One region of the Aeromicrobium erythreum genome, then DNA from elsewhere that is predicted to be linked to it. Evidence: riboswitches for the same ligand, from Rfam matches in the RefSeq annotation. Region 1 holds a riboswitch; the other holds the start of a gene.
What was found. Region 1 has a riboswitch for thiamine pyrophosphate ahead of Aeryth_RS00865 (ECF transporter S component). Riboswitches for the same ligand answer to the same signal wherever they lie in the genome.

Region 1 (7,119 bases):
AACACGCCGGCGTTCGCGACGTACAGGTCGACGGGGGTCGGCGACGTCTGCAGCACGGCGTCGACGCCGATCTCCGCCGTCACGTCGGCCGCCCGGTGCAGCACCCGCTCGCCGAACTCCTCGCCCAGCGCCGAGGACGCGTCGGAGAGCCGGTCGCCGTCGAGGTCAGCCAACACGACCGAGGCGGCACCGCGCTCGAGCAGCGCCCGCGCCACCGCGAGGCCGATGCCGCCGGCCGCGCCGGTGACGACGGCGGCCGCGCCCTCGACCTTCATCGTCGCCCCACCTTCATCCACGCACCGCGTACTTCTTCAGCTCGGCGCGGGCGAGCGAGGCCTTGTGCACCTCGTCGGGGCCGTCGGCGAAGCGCAGCGTGCGGATGCCGGCGAACATCTCCGCGAGCGGGAAGTCCTGGCTCAGGCCGCCGGCGCCGTGCACCTGGATGGCCTTGTCGAGGATCCACTCCACCGTCTGGGGCGTGGCGATCTTGATGGCCTGGATCTCCTTGTGGGCGCCGCGGTTGCCGACGGTGTCCATGAGCCAGGCGGTCTTCAGCGTCAGCAGGCGCAGCTGCTCGAGCCGCACGCGCGACTCGGCGATCCAGTCCTGCACGACGCCCTGCTGGGCGATCGGCTTGCCGAACGTCGTGCGGCTCAGCGCTCGCTCGCACATGTACTCGACGGCGCGCTCGGCGATGCCGATCGAGCGCATGCAGTGGTGGATCCGGCCGGGCCCGAGGCGGGCCTGGGCGATCGCGAAGCCCTCGCCCTCGCCTCCGATGAGGTTCGACGCGGGCACGCGGACGTCGGTGAACCGCAGCTCGGCGTGCCCGCCGTGGTCGCGGTCGTGGTAGCCGAAGACGTGCATGCCGCGCACGACCTCGAGGCCCGGGGTGTCGCGCGGGACGAGGATCATCGACTGCTGGCGGTGCCGCTCGGCCGACGGGTCGGTCTTGCCCATGACGATGAAGACCCGGCAGTTCGGGTTCATCGCGCCGGTGATCCACCACTTGCGACCGTTGATGACGTACTCGTCGCCGTCGCGGACGATCGAGAGCCCGATGTTGGTCGCGTCGGAGGAGGCGACGTCGGGCTCGGTCATCGCGAACGCCGAGCGGATCTGGCCGTCGAGCAGGGGACGCAGCCACTGCTCCTTCTGCTCGGGGGTGCCGAACATGGTCAGCACCTCCATGTTGCCCGTGTCGGGCGCGGCGCAGTTGAGGGCGGCGGGCGCGAGCTGGATGGAGCGGCCGGTGATCTCGGCGAGCGGCGCGTACTGCAGGTTCGTCAGGCCGCCCTCCTCCGGGTGGCCGGCCAGGAAGAAGTTCCACAGGCCGCGCTCACGCGCCTGCTCCTTGAGACCGTCGAGCACGGCCGGCGGGTCCCAGCGGTCCTCGGCGTAGAGGGTCTCGATCTGCTCCGCGGCCTCGGCCTCGGCCGGGTAGACGGCCTCGTCCATGAAGGCCTCGAGCTTGGCGATCAGCTCCGTGGTGGTCTCGTCGAAGGCGAAGTGCATGTCAGGCCGCCGCCATCACGTAAACGACCTCGGCGATGCAGACCGGCTTCTCGGCGCCCTCGCGCTCGACGACGAAGGTGATGACGGCCTGGGTGCCGATCGGGATGTCGCTGGTCTCCTTGAGCGTCGCCGTCGCGCGCAGCCGCGAGTCGACCGGGACCGGGTTCGGGAAGCGCACCTTGTTGGCGCCGTAGTTCACGCCCATCGCGAGGCCGTTGACGGCGTAGATGTTCTCGGAGAAGACCGGCAGGAGCGACAGCGTCAGGTAGCCGTGCGCGATGGTGCCGCCGAACGGCCCCGACGCGGCGCGCTCGGGGTCGACGTGGATCCACTGGTGGTCGCCGGTGGCGTCGGCGAAGGTGTTGATCTGCTCCTGCGTCACGGTCACCCAGTCGCTGGTGCCGAGCTCCTGCCCGGCGGCTGCCTTGAAGTCGTCGAGACTGTCGAACACGCGGGCCATGGGACTACCTCCGGGACAGGTCGCCCTCGGGCGACGACTAAGCGCTTGCTTAGTTCCGACCCTAGCCGCTCGCCAGCACGATGGCCAGGGGCGCTCAGGTGAACAGCAGCAGCGCCACCGGAACCCCGGCCAGCAGGACGCCCACCACGGCGACGGCCACGTCCAGGACCGACCACCCGGCCGGTTCGGCCCACGTGCGTTCCGAGGCTGCGGCGAAACCTCGTGCGTCGAGCGCCACCGCATGCCGTGAGGCGCCCCGCAGCGACGACACCAGCAGCGCGAACACCAGACCAGCGCCGTACCGGCACCGTGCCACAGGTCCGCCCGCCGCCGACGCTCCGCGAGCACGGCGCGCGCGGACGAGCTGCTGCCACGTGGCCATGAGCTCTGCCGCCTGCTGGAGCGCCGACGTGACCGCGACGACGGGACGAGCGGGCAGACGCAGGTCCTGCGCCAGGTGGTCGCCGAGGCGTGCCGGATCGACGAACGCGGCGACGACCGCCCCGGGCCAGGCGAGCACGACGATGCGCAGACCGGCGGTCAGCGCCACCACCTCGTCGCGGCCGCCGAGGCGCCACGTCGAGTAGGCGACGGTCAGCCCGGCGAAGACGGCAAGACCCAGGCAGAGCAGGGCGTACCTGATCGACGGCACGACAGCGAGCACGAAGACGGCGTACAGAGCGAGCGTCACGAGCGCGATCGGCAGCGTCCGCACGGCCAACGACCCCGGGACCGATGCGACCCCGACCACGACGAGCGCGAGCGGATTGACGCGTGGGAGCAGTGCACGAAGGCCGCTCGGGGCGGTGGTCACGCTCATCCCAGACGCCCCGAGTCGAGTCGGTGCACGTGGTCGGCGAGCGCCACGAGGTCGGCGTCGTGGGTGGCCGCCACCGCGACCGCTCCGGCATCCGCGGCGCAGCGCCACCATCCTGCGACGGCAGCCCAGGTCAGTCGGTCCTGCCCGACCGTCGGCTCGTCGAGCAGCACGCCGGCCGGCCGGTGCGCGAGCGCAGCGGCCAGGGCGAGGCGGCGTTGCTCACCACCGGAGAGTCGGTACGGGTTGCGGTCGGCCAGGTGTGCGAGACCGAGGTGGTCGAGCACGCCGTCGACGTCGACCGACCGGCCGAGCCGCTGCGACGTAAGGGCCACCTCGTCGCGCACGCGCAACGTCAGGATCCCGTGCTCAGGCGCTTGCGGCACCCAGCCGGACACCGCCGCGAGTGCCGAGGACGAAAGACGGTGGAGGTCGATCTCTCCACGACGCACCCGCCCCGCGGTCGGTCTCTGGAGTCCGGCGCAGGCGGCGAGCAAGGTCGACTTGCCCGCCCCGGACGGACCGACCAGCGCGTGCGCTGCTGCTGCGTCCAGCCACAGGTCGACGTCCTCGAGCGCCCGCGTGCGCGTGCTTCCCGACCAGGAACGTCGCACCAGCTCGACGAGGAGCGAGGACGTCACGACCGCGCACGGCGGATCGTGCGGAACGACGAGCTCCTCCGGTGGACGCAGCGGTGCGGGTGCCGGCAGACCTGGCATCCACACGCCCGCCGACCCCAGGCGTTCTCGGTGCTCGGAGACGAAGGTGCCGGGGTCGGTGTCGGCCACCACCGCGCCCGTCGCGTCGAGGACGACGACGCGCTCCACGAGGTCGAGCCACGGCTTCAGGCGGTGCTCGACCACGACGAGCGTCGCGCCCGAGGAGGCCACCACGTCGGCGACGGCCGTGCGCACGGCACCTGCCGAGGCGTCGTCGAGCATCGCCGTCGGCTCGTCGAGGAGCAGCAGGCCGGGACGCAGCGCGAGCGCGCCGGCCAGGGCGAGCCGCTGGAGCTCACCACCGGACAAGGCGTTCGTCGGGTGCTCTCGGCCCTGGTGCAGGCCGACCGCGGCCAGCGACGCGTCGACGCGGCGCCAGGTCTCCTCGCGGTCGAGCCCGAGGTTCTCCGGCCCGAAGGCGACGTCGCGGCCGAGCCGACCGGCCACAACGGCATCGCCGGGTCGCTGGGTGACGAGGCCGACGACGGACTGCGAGGCAGGACCGGCGTCGAGGTGGACGCCGCCGGCGACGTCGCCCGGGACGGACTCCCCGAGAGCCCCCGCGAGAGCGAGCAGCAGCGTCGACTTCCCGGCGCCGCTCGGCCCTGCCAGCAGCACCCGCTGCCCGGCGGGGATGTCGAGGTCGAGCCCGGCCACGACGGGACGGGGGCTGCCGACCGGCCGCCACCCGAACCCGTCGAGCCGAGCCGCGACGGGGCGGACGGCGGTCAGACCCGCACGTCCTCGCCCGCTGCCTCGCGACCGGCCCCGAACGAGTCGAGCGCACCCGTCTGCGCGAGAGAACGCACCAGCAGCCAGCTGAGCACACCGACGAGGGCGCCCGACGCGGCGAAGAAGCCGAGGTACGCGAGCTTGTACGCCATGTCCCAGTCGGGGTAGTAGAAGTACCACTCGTAGAAGCTCTCGACCACAGCAGCGAGCGCACCGGCGAGGATGGCCACCCCCACGCCGAAGCGTCGGTAGCGCCCCAGCGCGAAGGCGAGCTCGGCGCCCGCTCCCTGGGCGATCCCTGCCAGCACGACGGTGAACCCCCACTCGGTGCCGCCGAGCACGAACATGGAGACGGATGCGGCGAGGAGCTCGGTGCCGAAGGCCGCCCCTCGTCGCCGAACGATCAAGCCGCCCACGATGCCGGCCATGAGCCAAGGCCCGGCCAGCAGACCACTCAGAGGCGGGTAGCCGAGGGTGACTCCGAGATCGATGGCTCCGTAGAGCTTCCCCCAGGCCCAGAAGATGACACCGAACGCGAGACCGAGCGCGACGATCACCGCGAGGTCGATGGCGCGGTGCCAGAGGGCTCGACGACCCTCGGTGGACGGACGCGTGGATGCAGAACTACTCATCGTGACTCCCTTCGCCGGTGCTAACCGGAGCAGGTTCAAGGGTCTGCGGCTGTTCCGCACTCTCAGCGCCCTCTGCGGTGGCGCTCCCCTGTCGTTGGTGAGGTCCACCCTAGCGTCGTCGCGCCTCCGGCGGCGCGCCGAGCCAGGTGTTGGTCACGGCCGCCACGACACGCGCCGGCGTCGAGCATCGTCGCCGTGCGAGCTCGGCCTCCACTGCGTCGTCGAAGACCTCGAGGGAGTCCTCGGCGCCCAGCAGGAGGTGCACGGTCCGGCGCTCGTCGGGGCCGATCGGCGTGGTGGAGCGCAGGGGCCAGTCCTGGGCGAGGTTGCGCAGGTGCGGAGCGCCCTCGTGCGCCTGCTCCAGTCGCCGCCTCGCCTCCTCCTCCGTGCCGACGACGATCGCAGGCTCCAGCGTGTCCTCGTCGGGGCCCAGCTCGACGACCCACGCCTTCTGAGCAGTCACGAGCCGTCAGGTGTCGGCGCGCCACGGACTGGGTCGACCCTCGCTCCTACCACCATGGCCCTCCCCCTGCGCCCGTCGACGAACCCGCCCCGACCGTAGACCGACACCGTCGCGCGACGCCACGAGCAGCGTCGTCGATCGCACGGACGGACGACGGGCGCCCGGTCCGTGGTGGACCGGACGCCCGTCGGCGTGCTCAGCGCGTCAGCGGATGCGCACCCCCTTCGTCGCGCTGGTGCTACCCGTGAAGGAGCCGTCACCCACGTAGACCGTGCGGACGGACAGCGTGCCCTTCGTCCTCGGCGCCTTGAGCGTGGTCACGACCGTGCCGCCGGACAGACGCACCGTCTTGGCCCAGGTGAACGACTTGGCGCCAGGCGCCTTGACGTACACCCGCACCGAGCCCGACGGGTCGACGCCCGCCACGGTCGGCGAGACCGTCGCGCGCACCCGGTACGTCGCGCTCCGCTTGACCGACGACGTCGCGTTCGTGACCGTCGTCGACGCCCGCTTCACGACGGTGACGTCGGCCGTGGCCGTGCCGCTCGCCTCGACCTCGTCGGTGCCGTCGAAGGCCGCGCTCACCGTGTGCGAGCCGACCTTCAGCGTGGCCGGGAGCTCGAAGCGTCCCGTGCCCTGGGCGTCGAGCGTGACCGTCACGGGCGTCCCGGCGACGGTGACCGTCACCGTGCCCTCGTCGGCCCCGGCGACCGCCACGGCACCCTTCAGCGGGTCGCCGAAGGTGCTCTCGGCCGACGCCATGACCAGCGCGATCGTCGAGGCACCCTTGGTGAGGGTGAACGAGACCGCACCCGACTGCGACGCCTGCGCGGTCGCCGTCTTCGCGAGAGACGCGACCAGCTCGTGCGAGCCGGCCTTGAAGCCCGGCACCGCGAGGCTGGCCGTGCCGCCCTCGACCACCGACGAGCCGAGCACCGTGTCGCCGTCGGCGAAGGTGACGGTGCCGCCGTCGCCGCCGGTGACCGTGGCCGTGAGCGTCACGGGCTGGTTGATCGCCGGGAGCTCCGGGTCGATCGCCAGCGACGTGGACGTCTCGGTCAGCACCTCGAGCGAGCCCGTCGACGTGAGGCCGTAGCCCGCGCCGACGGCCTTGACGGTCGCCTCGCCGATCGCGGCGTCGGCCGGGACGGTCGCGCTGAGCACGGCCACCCCGGACGGGTCGGCGATGGCGGTGCCGAGCGTGCTCGAGCCGAGCGAGAACGTGACGCCCTCGCCGGACCGGTAGCCCGACGCGGTCAGCGTGACCGCACCACCCGGGGCGGGCGTGGGGTCGTCGACCGTGACGGCGCCGACCTCGGTCGAGCGCGCCAGCTCCTCGCACGGGTCGCCCTGCGCGCCGACCGGCGGCAGCGCCGTGGCCGAGCCGGTGACGCCGTCGTCCTCACGGACCGTGAGGTAACCGAACGCCTTGGCACCCATGACCGCCCCGGAGGTGTTGATCGCCGAGACCTTGACCGCGGTGCTCGCCGACGTCGACGCCAGGCTGTCGCCGAGGATCGACCCGGTGACGACCTTGCACGTCTCGCCGGGCGCGAAGGTGACCTTCTCCATCGCGATGCCGGCGCGGCCCGAGGCGGAGCCCAGGACGCTGACGTAGGCGACGACCGGCTTGGTCGCCGGCTGGGCGAGGTAGACGCCCACGTCGGCGGTACCGGCCGAGGCGCCCTCCTCGACGGCGGTCGCGAACACGTTGACGGTGTTCTCCTTCTTCACCGTCGGCGTCCCGAGGGAGGACGACTCCCACGCGAGGTCGGACAGGT
Region 2 (7,119 bases), 1.3 Mb from region 1:
CCAGGCCGTTGCCCACGACGCCGAGCAGCAGGAAGGCCACCTGGATGGCGAGGTGGTCGGGCGTGGGCAGCCACGCGAGCGTGACGTCGACCGCGACACCGACGAGCAGCACGTTGAGCACGGTGCCGATGCCGAGGCGCTGGCGCAGCGGCACCCAGAGGAGCAGCACGACGGCACCGACCAGGATCACGACCTGCCCGAAGGTCAGCGGCAGGTGGTGGGTCAGTCCCTCGTGGAACACGTCCCAGGGGTCGAGGCCGAGCCCGGACTCCACCATCAGCGCCATGGTGGCGCCGTAGAGCCACAGGCCGAGGACGAGCTGGGCGAGGCGGCGGGTCATCGCGGCCATGTGCGCGTCCCCTCCTGGTCGTGGCGCGAGGCCGGGGGCGGACGCATGCCGTAGCCGTCGCGGGACACGGCGCGCAGACCGAGCCCCGACGGCACGCACGCCAGGAGCAGCAGGAGGACGAGGAGCATGGGACCAGGGTCGAGCCCGGGTGGCCTCGTGCGACAGAGCCACTTCAGACACGGTGGCTGCGGCCACTTCGGCTGAAGTGGCCCTTTCGCCCGGGTCCATTGAGGCGGCATGCTGGGCGCGTGGACCCCCGTACCTCCGCCTTCCGGCTCGCGGCGCTGATCGGCACGCTCCCCGACGGTCCCGCGTACCGCACGCTCGCCGACAGCATCCGCCTGCTCGTCGTCGACGGTCGACTGCTCGACGGCACCCGGCTGCCGAGCGAGCGCGCCCTGGCCCAGGCGATGGGCCTGAGCCGCACCACCACGACGCGGGCGTACGACGAGCTGCGCCGCCGCGGGGTCCTGCACTCGCGCCAGGGCAGCGGCAGCGTGCTGAGGGTGCCCACCACGTCGGCCACCGCGAGCAGCCTGATCGTCGACCCCGACGACCCCGACACCATCGCGATGACGTTCTCGGCACCGACCGGGCCCTCCGGGCTCACCCGTGCCTTCCAGGCGGCGGCGGAGCAGCTGCCGTCGCTGCTCACGACCACCGGCTACCTGCCCGACGGCCTTCCCGCCCTGCGCGAGCTCGTCGCCGCCGAGTACGCCCGGGCGGGCATCCCGACCGACCCGGACCAGATCATCGTCACCAACGGCGCCCAGGGCGCGATCTCGCTGGTGGGGCGCACGTTCGGTCGACCCGGGGCCGGACTCCTCGTCGAGGGCACGTCGTACCCGCACGGGGTCGAGTCGCTGACCGGGTTCGGCTACCGGACCGCTCCCCTGCCGATCGGTGACGACCCGTGGGACCTGGAGGCGGCGAGCACGAAGGCCCCGCACGTCGACGCCGCGTACCTGATCCCCGACTTCCACAACCCGACCGGTGCGGTCATGCCGGAGGGCACGCGGCTGCGGCTCGCCCGGACGCTGCGACGGCACGACGTGCTGACGGTCGTCGACGAGTCGATGCGTCGCCTGGACCTCTCCGGCGACGGACTGCCGACGTCGTACGCCGCCCACGACCCCGACGCGATCGTCGTCGACTCCCTGTCGAAGGTGCTGTGGGGCGGCCTGCGGATCGGCTGGATCCGCGCTCCGCGGCGCCACGTCACCGCGCTGCTGCAGTCGCGCATGCGTCACGACCTCGGGACCGCTGCGTTCGACCAGCTGGTGGCCGCGGAGGTCCTGCGGCACCACACGCACCTCTTCGAGGAGACCGTCGCCCGGTTGCGCGGTCAGCGGGCGGCGCTGGTCGGCGCGCTGAGCGAGCGGCTGCCCGACTGGGAGGTCCCGGTGCCCCCGGGCGGGCCGAACCTGTGGGTCGGCCTGCCGAGCCGCTCGTCGAGCCTGCTCGTGGCCGCGGCGGCGCAGGAGGGGCTGCACCTCACGCCCGGCCCGCGGTTCACGCTCGGCGCACCGAGCGCCGGCGAACGTCGTCTGCGCCTGCCGTGCACCGCCCCCGAGCACGTCGGCGTCGAGGCCGTCGAGCGGCTCGCGCGTGCGTGGTCGGTCGTGGTGTCGGGGCGGCGTTGCCACACCGCCGGGCCGGCCGTCGACCTCATCGCCTAGTCCCGTCGGGGGCGCGCCACGAGGCGTCCCAGAAGTGCCACTCGCGGTCGGTCGCGTCCGCGTACGCCTCGAGCATCTCGGCGACGTACCGGCTGTCGGCGGCGAGCCGGTCGGCCGTCGCCTCGGCCCGGGCGACCGACGCCTCGAAGGCGGGGTCGTCGTACGTGGCGATCCACGCGCCGTAGGGATGGGCGTCCAGGTCGCCCGCGGTCGACGCGAGGTGCCGCCCGACCTCGGCGTACACCCGGAAGCACGGCAGGACCGCCGCCACCGCGACCTCGACCGGCGACTCCTCGGCATGACGGGCGAGCGCGTCGACGTAGTCGCGGCACGCGCTGGTCGGGACGTGCGTGGCCGGCTCGACGCCGCGCCGGGCGAGCTCACCCACGTGCAGCGAGCGCTCGGCCTCGACGGCACCGGCGGCGAAGCCGGCCCACGCACCGACGTCGTCGACGTCGGGCAGGCGCGACGCGATGCGCGCGAGGGTGCGGGCGTAGCCGACGAGGTAGTGCGCGTCGTCGGCCAGGTAGTGGGCGAAGACGGCGTCGGGCAGCGTGCCGCCGGCCAGGCCGGTGACGAACGGGTGGCGACAGACGTCGGCGTAGCGGTCGGCCACGTGCGCCCAGGCCCGTGCGGAGAACGCGGTCGTCATGCCGTCGTCTCCCGGAGCCGGACGAGGTGGTCGACGGGACCACGGCCGCGACCGACCTGGCGGGCCGCGCCGGACGCGAGCGCCTCGCCGAGGTAGGCCTTGGCGGCCCCGACGGCGTCGGCCAGCGGGTCGCCCAGGGCCAGCCGCGTCGCGACCGCGGCCGAGAGCGTGCATCCCGTGCCGTGGGTGTGGGGCGTGTCGATCCGGGGCGCCCGGAACCACGTGCTGCCGCGACGGTCGACCAGCAGGTCGTCGCTCGCCGGACCGTCGCCGTGACCGCCCTTGAGCAGGACGGCACCAGGCTCCAGCGCGAGCAGTGCCCGCCCCAGCTCGCCGGGGTCGGTCTGCGCGGCGAGGCCCGTGAGCACGGAGGCCTCCGGCAGGTTCGGCGTCACCAGCGTCGCGCTCGGGAGGAGGAGGTCGCGCAGGGCCGCCTCGGCGTCCCGCGGCAGCAGCCGGTGGCCCGACGTCGAGACCATCACGGGGTCCACGACGAGCGCGGGCACGTCGGCGAGAAGCTCGGCGACCAGCTCGACCAACGCCGGCGAGCCCAGCATGCCGACCTTGACCGCCCGGACGTCGAGGTCCTCGAGGACGACCTCGAGCTGGCCGCGGACGACGTCGAGCGGCACCTCGTGCACGGCGCGGACCCCGGTCGTGTCCTGCACCGTCACGGCGGTGACGACGGTCGCCGCGTACGCGCCGAGCGCCGTGGCCGTCTTGAGGTCGGCCTGGATCCCGGCTCCCCCCGACGGGTCGGAGCCTGCGACGGTGAGCACCACCGGCTCGCGACCCGTCATGCCGACACGTCCTCGCGTCGGGCTGCGAGTGCGACGTCGACGACCCGACGCAGCCGGGCGGCGGCCGCACGCGGGTCGGGGTCGGCGCCGACCGCACGCACCACGGCCACGCCGTCGAGGCCGGCCCGCACGGCCGGGCCGGCCGTGGTCTCGTCGAGGCCACCGATGCCGACGACCGGCAGCCGTCCGCCGACCCGTGCCGTCACCGAGGCCACGCCGGCGAGGCCGAAGGCCGGTGCCGTGTCGTGCTTCGTCGGCGTGTCGTGGACGGGGCTCACCGCGAGGTAGGTGCACGCGGCGAGGGCCGACGCGTCGTCGAGCTGCGCGAGGGTGTCGACCGACCAGCCGACGACCGCGTCGGGACCGGCCGCCGACCGCAGCACCGTGGGGTGCGCGTCCGCGCGACCGCCGTGCACCCCGTCGGCCCCCGGGACGACGTGGTCGTTCGCGAGCACGGGCACCCCCGAGCCGACGAGGGCGTCGCGCAGCAGCTTGACCTGGGCCTCGACCTCGGCCGGGGTGGCCTGCTTGTCGCGGACCTGCACGCAGGTGACGCCACCCTCGACCGCGGGGACGACCACGCGACGCAGGTCGGCGCCGAAGGACGGGTCGGTCACGAGGTAGAGGCGCAGGTCGGGGACGCCGCTCATGCCGGCACCGGACGGACGCGCCCGACGAGCTCGAGCCCGTCGGGGTCGGCCAGCCGGTCGACGAGCGCGACCCGCAGGCTGGCCGGACCCTGTGCGACCGCGGCGGCCGACGTGCCCGCAGCAGCCAGCAGTCCCATGGCTCCCGCAGCCGCATCGAGCGGGTCGTCGACGACCGCGCAGGCCGCCGCGACGAGGGCGCTCGAGGAGCAGCCGAGCGCGGTGATCATCGGCATCCACCGGTGCCCGCCGACCACGTGGAGCGTGCGGTCGCCGTCGGTCACGACGTCGACCTCGCCACTCACCACGACGACGCACCCGTGCTCGCGGGCGACGAGCGCGGCCGCGTCGTGCGCGTCGTGCGACGCGGCGAGGCTGTCGACGCCTCGCGAGCCGCCGACGGCGCCGGCGAGAGCCAGCACCTCCCCCGCGTTGCCCCGCACCACGGTGGGCCGCAGCTGCAGGAGGTCGACGACGAGCTCGCGGCGGTATGCCGTCGCGCCCACGGCGACGGGGTCGAGCACCCAGGGCGTGGCGTCGACCTGCGCCCGCTCGGCGGCCAGGCGCATGCCGTCGGCCCACGACGGCGACGGGGTGCCGATGTTGACGCAGACGGCGTCGGCGAGCGCCGCCATGTCGGCGGACTCGTGGGGGTCGTGGACCATCGCGGGCGACGCGCCCGCGGCCGACAGCACGTTGGCTGCCAGGTCCATCGAGACGTAGTTGGTGAGGCACTGCACGAGCGGGCTGCGCTCGCGCAGGGCCGTCGTGACGGCAGACGTCGGATCCATGTGTCTCCCTCGCGCCGGTGCTAACCGGATCAGGTTCGGCGGGTGTCATCTCAGCCCCTGCGGGGCACCCCGGACACGTCGACCATAGCGAAGGCCCCCGTCCGGTGGACGGGGGCCTTCGTGGGTCAGGCGTCAGCGAGCTGCCCCGACGCCGGAGGCGTCAACGAGCTGCCCCGACGCCGGAGGCGTCAACGAGCTGCCCCGACGCCGGAGGCGTCAACGAGCTGCAGAGCCCTCGACGTAGTCGGCGTCCTGCTGCTTCCACGAGAAGTGGGAGCGCAGGACCTTGCCGGTGGCCTCGATCGGGTGCTGGGCCTCCTGCTCGCGCAGGGCGAGGAACTCGGCGGCGCCGTTGTCCTGGTCGTCGATGAACCGCTTGGCGAAGGTGCCGTCCTGGATGTCGGCGAGGACGGCCTGCATGCGCTCCTTGACGGAGGCGTCGACGACGCGGGGTCCGGAGACGTAGTCGCCGTACTCGGCCGTGTCGGAGATGCTCCAGCGCTGCTTGGCGATGCCGCCCTCCCACATGAGGTCGACGATGAGCTTGAGCTCGTGGAGCACCTCGAAGTAGGCGATCTCGGGCTGGTAGCCGGCCTCGGTCAGGGTCTCGAACCCGGCCTGCACGAGGTGCGACATGCCACCGCAGAGCACGGCCTGCTCGCCGAAGAGGTCGGTCTCGGTCTCCTCGGTGAAGGTCGTCTTGATGACGCCGGCGCGGGTGCCGCCGATGGCCTTGGCGTAGGAGAGGGCGAGGTCCCAGGCGCCCTGGGTGGCGTCCTGCTCGACCGCGATGATGTCGGGGATGCCGCGCCCGGCGACGAACTCGCGGCGCACGGTGTGGCCGGGTGCCTTCGGGGCGACGAGGAGCACGTCGACGCCTGCCGGGGGCTTGACGTAGCCGTAGCGGATGTTGAAGCCGTGGCCGAAGACGAGCGCGTCGCCGTCGACGAGGTTGGGCTCGATCGACTCGGCGTACACGTGACGCTGGACCTGGTCGGGGGTCAGCACGACGATGACGTCGGCCTCCTCCACGGCGTCGGCGACGTCGAGGACGCGCAGGCCCTCGGCCTCGGCCTTCTCGCGGCTCTTGGAGCCCGGGGCGAGGCCGATGCGGACGTCGACGCCCGAGTCGCGCAGGTTGAGGGCGTGCGCGTGCCCCTGGCTGCCGTAGCCGATGACGGCCACCTGCTTGCCCTGGATGATGCTGAGGTCTGCGTCGTCGTCGTAGAACAGCTCGGCCACTGGATTCTCCTGGTGTCGTGGTGTGGGTCGGGGGGTCAGGCGCTGTGGTGCCCCGGCACCGTCCGCAGCGTGCGGTCGGTGATGGAGCGGGCGCCTCGTCCGATCGCGACGCGACCGGACTGGGCGATCTCGCGGATGCCGAACGGCTCGAGCACGTTGAGCATGGCCGTGAGCTTGCCGGAGTCGCCGGTGGCCTCGATGGTGACGGCGTCCGTGGACACGTCGACCACCTTGGCGCGGAACAGCTGGACGGTCTCGAGCACCTGGCCGCGGGTCTGCGCGTCGGTGCGGACCTTGATGAGCATCAGCTCGCGCTCCACCGCGGAGGAGGAGTCGAGCTCGACGATCTTGAGGACGTTGACGAGCTTGTTGAGCTGCTTGGTGACCTGCTCGAGGGGCAGCTCGTCGACGTTCACGACGATCGTCATGCGAGAGATCTCGGGGATCTCCGTGGGGCCGACGGCGAGGGAGTCGATGTTGAACCCACGCCGCATGAACAGGCTCGAGACGCGCGCGAGGACGCCGGGCGTGTTCTCGACCAGGACGCTGAGGGTGTGCTGGGTGGTCATGCCGTGTGCCCTGCCTCTCGGTGCCGGTCGCTCACAGGTCCTCGTCCTCCCACTCGGGCGCGAGGTCGCGCGCGATCTTGATGTCGTCGTTGCTGGTGCCGGCGGCCACCATCGGCCAGACCATGGCGTCGCGCTCGACCACGAAGTCGATGACGACGGGCCGGTCGGTGATGGCCATGGCCTGCTCGATGGTGGCGTCGAGCTGGTCGGGGCTGTCGCAGCGCAGACCGACGCAGCCGTAGGCGTCGGCGAGCTTGACGAAGTCGGGGATGCGGCGCGCGCCGATCGACTCCGGGCCCGTGTTGAGGTCGGTGTTGGAGTAGCGGCCCTCGTAGAAGAGGGTCTGCCACTGGCGCACCATGCCGAGCGAGGAGTTGTTGATGACGGCGA

Region 2: linked by a shared signal. The riboswitch ahead of thiM (hydroxyethylthiazole kinase) and the one ahead of Aeryth_RS00865 (ECF transporter S component) in region 1 are both predicted to bind thiamine pyrophosphate.

Annotation. Positions count from the first base shown of each region.
Region 1 covers NZ_CP011502.1:173,617-180,735, reverse strand. The annotation lists gene Aeryth_RS00890 (SDR family oxidoreductase) at 1-275, opposite strand, end outside; gene Aeryth_RS00885 (acyl-CoA dehydrogenase family protein) at 289-1,515, opposite strand; gene Aeryth_RS00880 (MaoC family dehydratase) at 1,517-1,975, opposite strand; gene Aeryth_RS00875 (CbiQ family ECF transporter T component) at 2,070-2,795, opposite strand; gene Aeryth_RS00870 (ATP-binding cassette domain-containing protein) at 2,792-4,129, opposite strand; gene Aeryth_RS00865 (ECF transporter S component) at 4,240-4,875, opposite strand; TPP riboswitch at 4,865-4,975, opposite strand; gene Aeryth_RS00860 (hypothetical protein) at 4,985-5,338, opposite strand; gene Aeryth_RS00855 (Ig-like domain repeat protein) at 5,543-7,119, opposite strand, start outside.
Region 2 covers NZ_CP011502.1:1,497,569-1,504,687, reverse strand. The annotation lists gene yczE (membrane protein YczE) at 1-349, opposite strand, end outside; gene Aeryth_RS17910 (hypothetical protein) at 337-477, opposite strand; gene yczR (MocR-like transcription factor YczR) at 598-2,028, shown strand; gene Aeryth_RS07060 (TenA family protein) at 2,018-2,680, opposite strand; gene thiD (bifunctional hydroxymethylpyrimidine kinase/phosphomethylpyrimidine kinase) at 2,677-3,480, opposite strand; gene Aeryth_RS07050 (thiamine phosphate synthase) at 3,477-4,130, opposite strand; gene thiM (hydroxyethylthiazole kinase) at 4,127-4,918, opposite strand; TPP riboswitch at 4,907-5,000, opposite strand; gene ilvC (ketol-acid reductoisomerase) at 5,135-6,160, opposite strand; gene ilvN (acetolactate synthase small subunit) at 6,196-6,729, opposite strand; gene Aeryth_RS07030 (acetolactate synthase large subunit) at 6,761-7,119, opposite strand, start outside.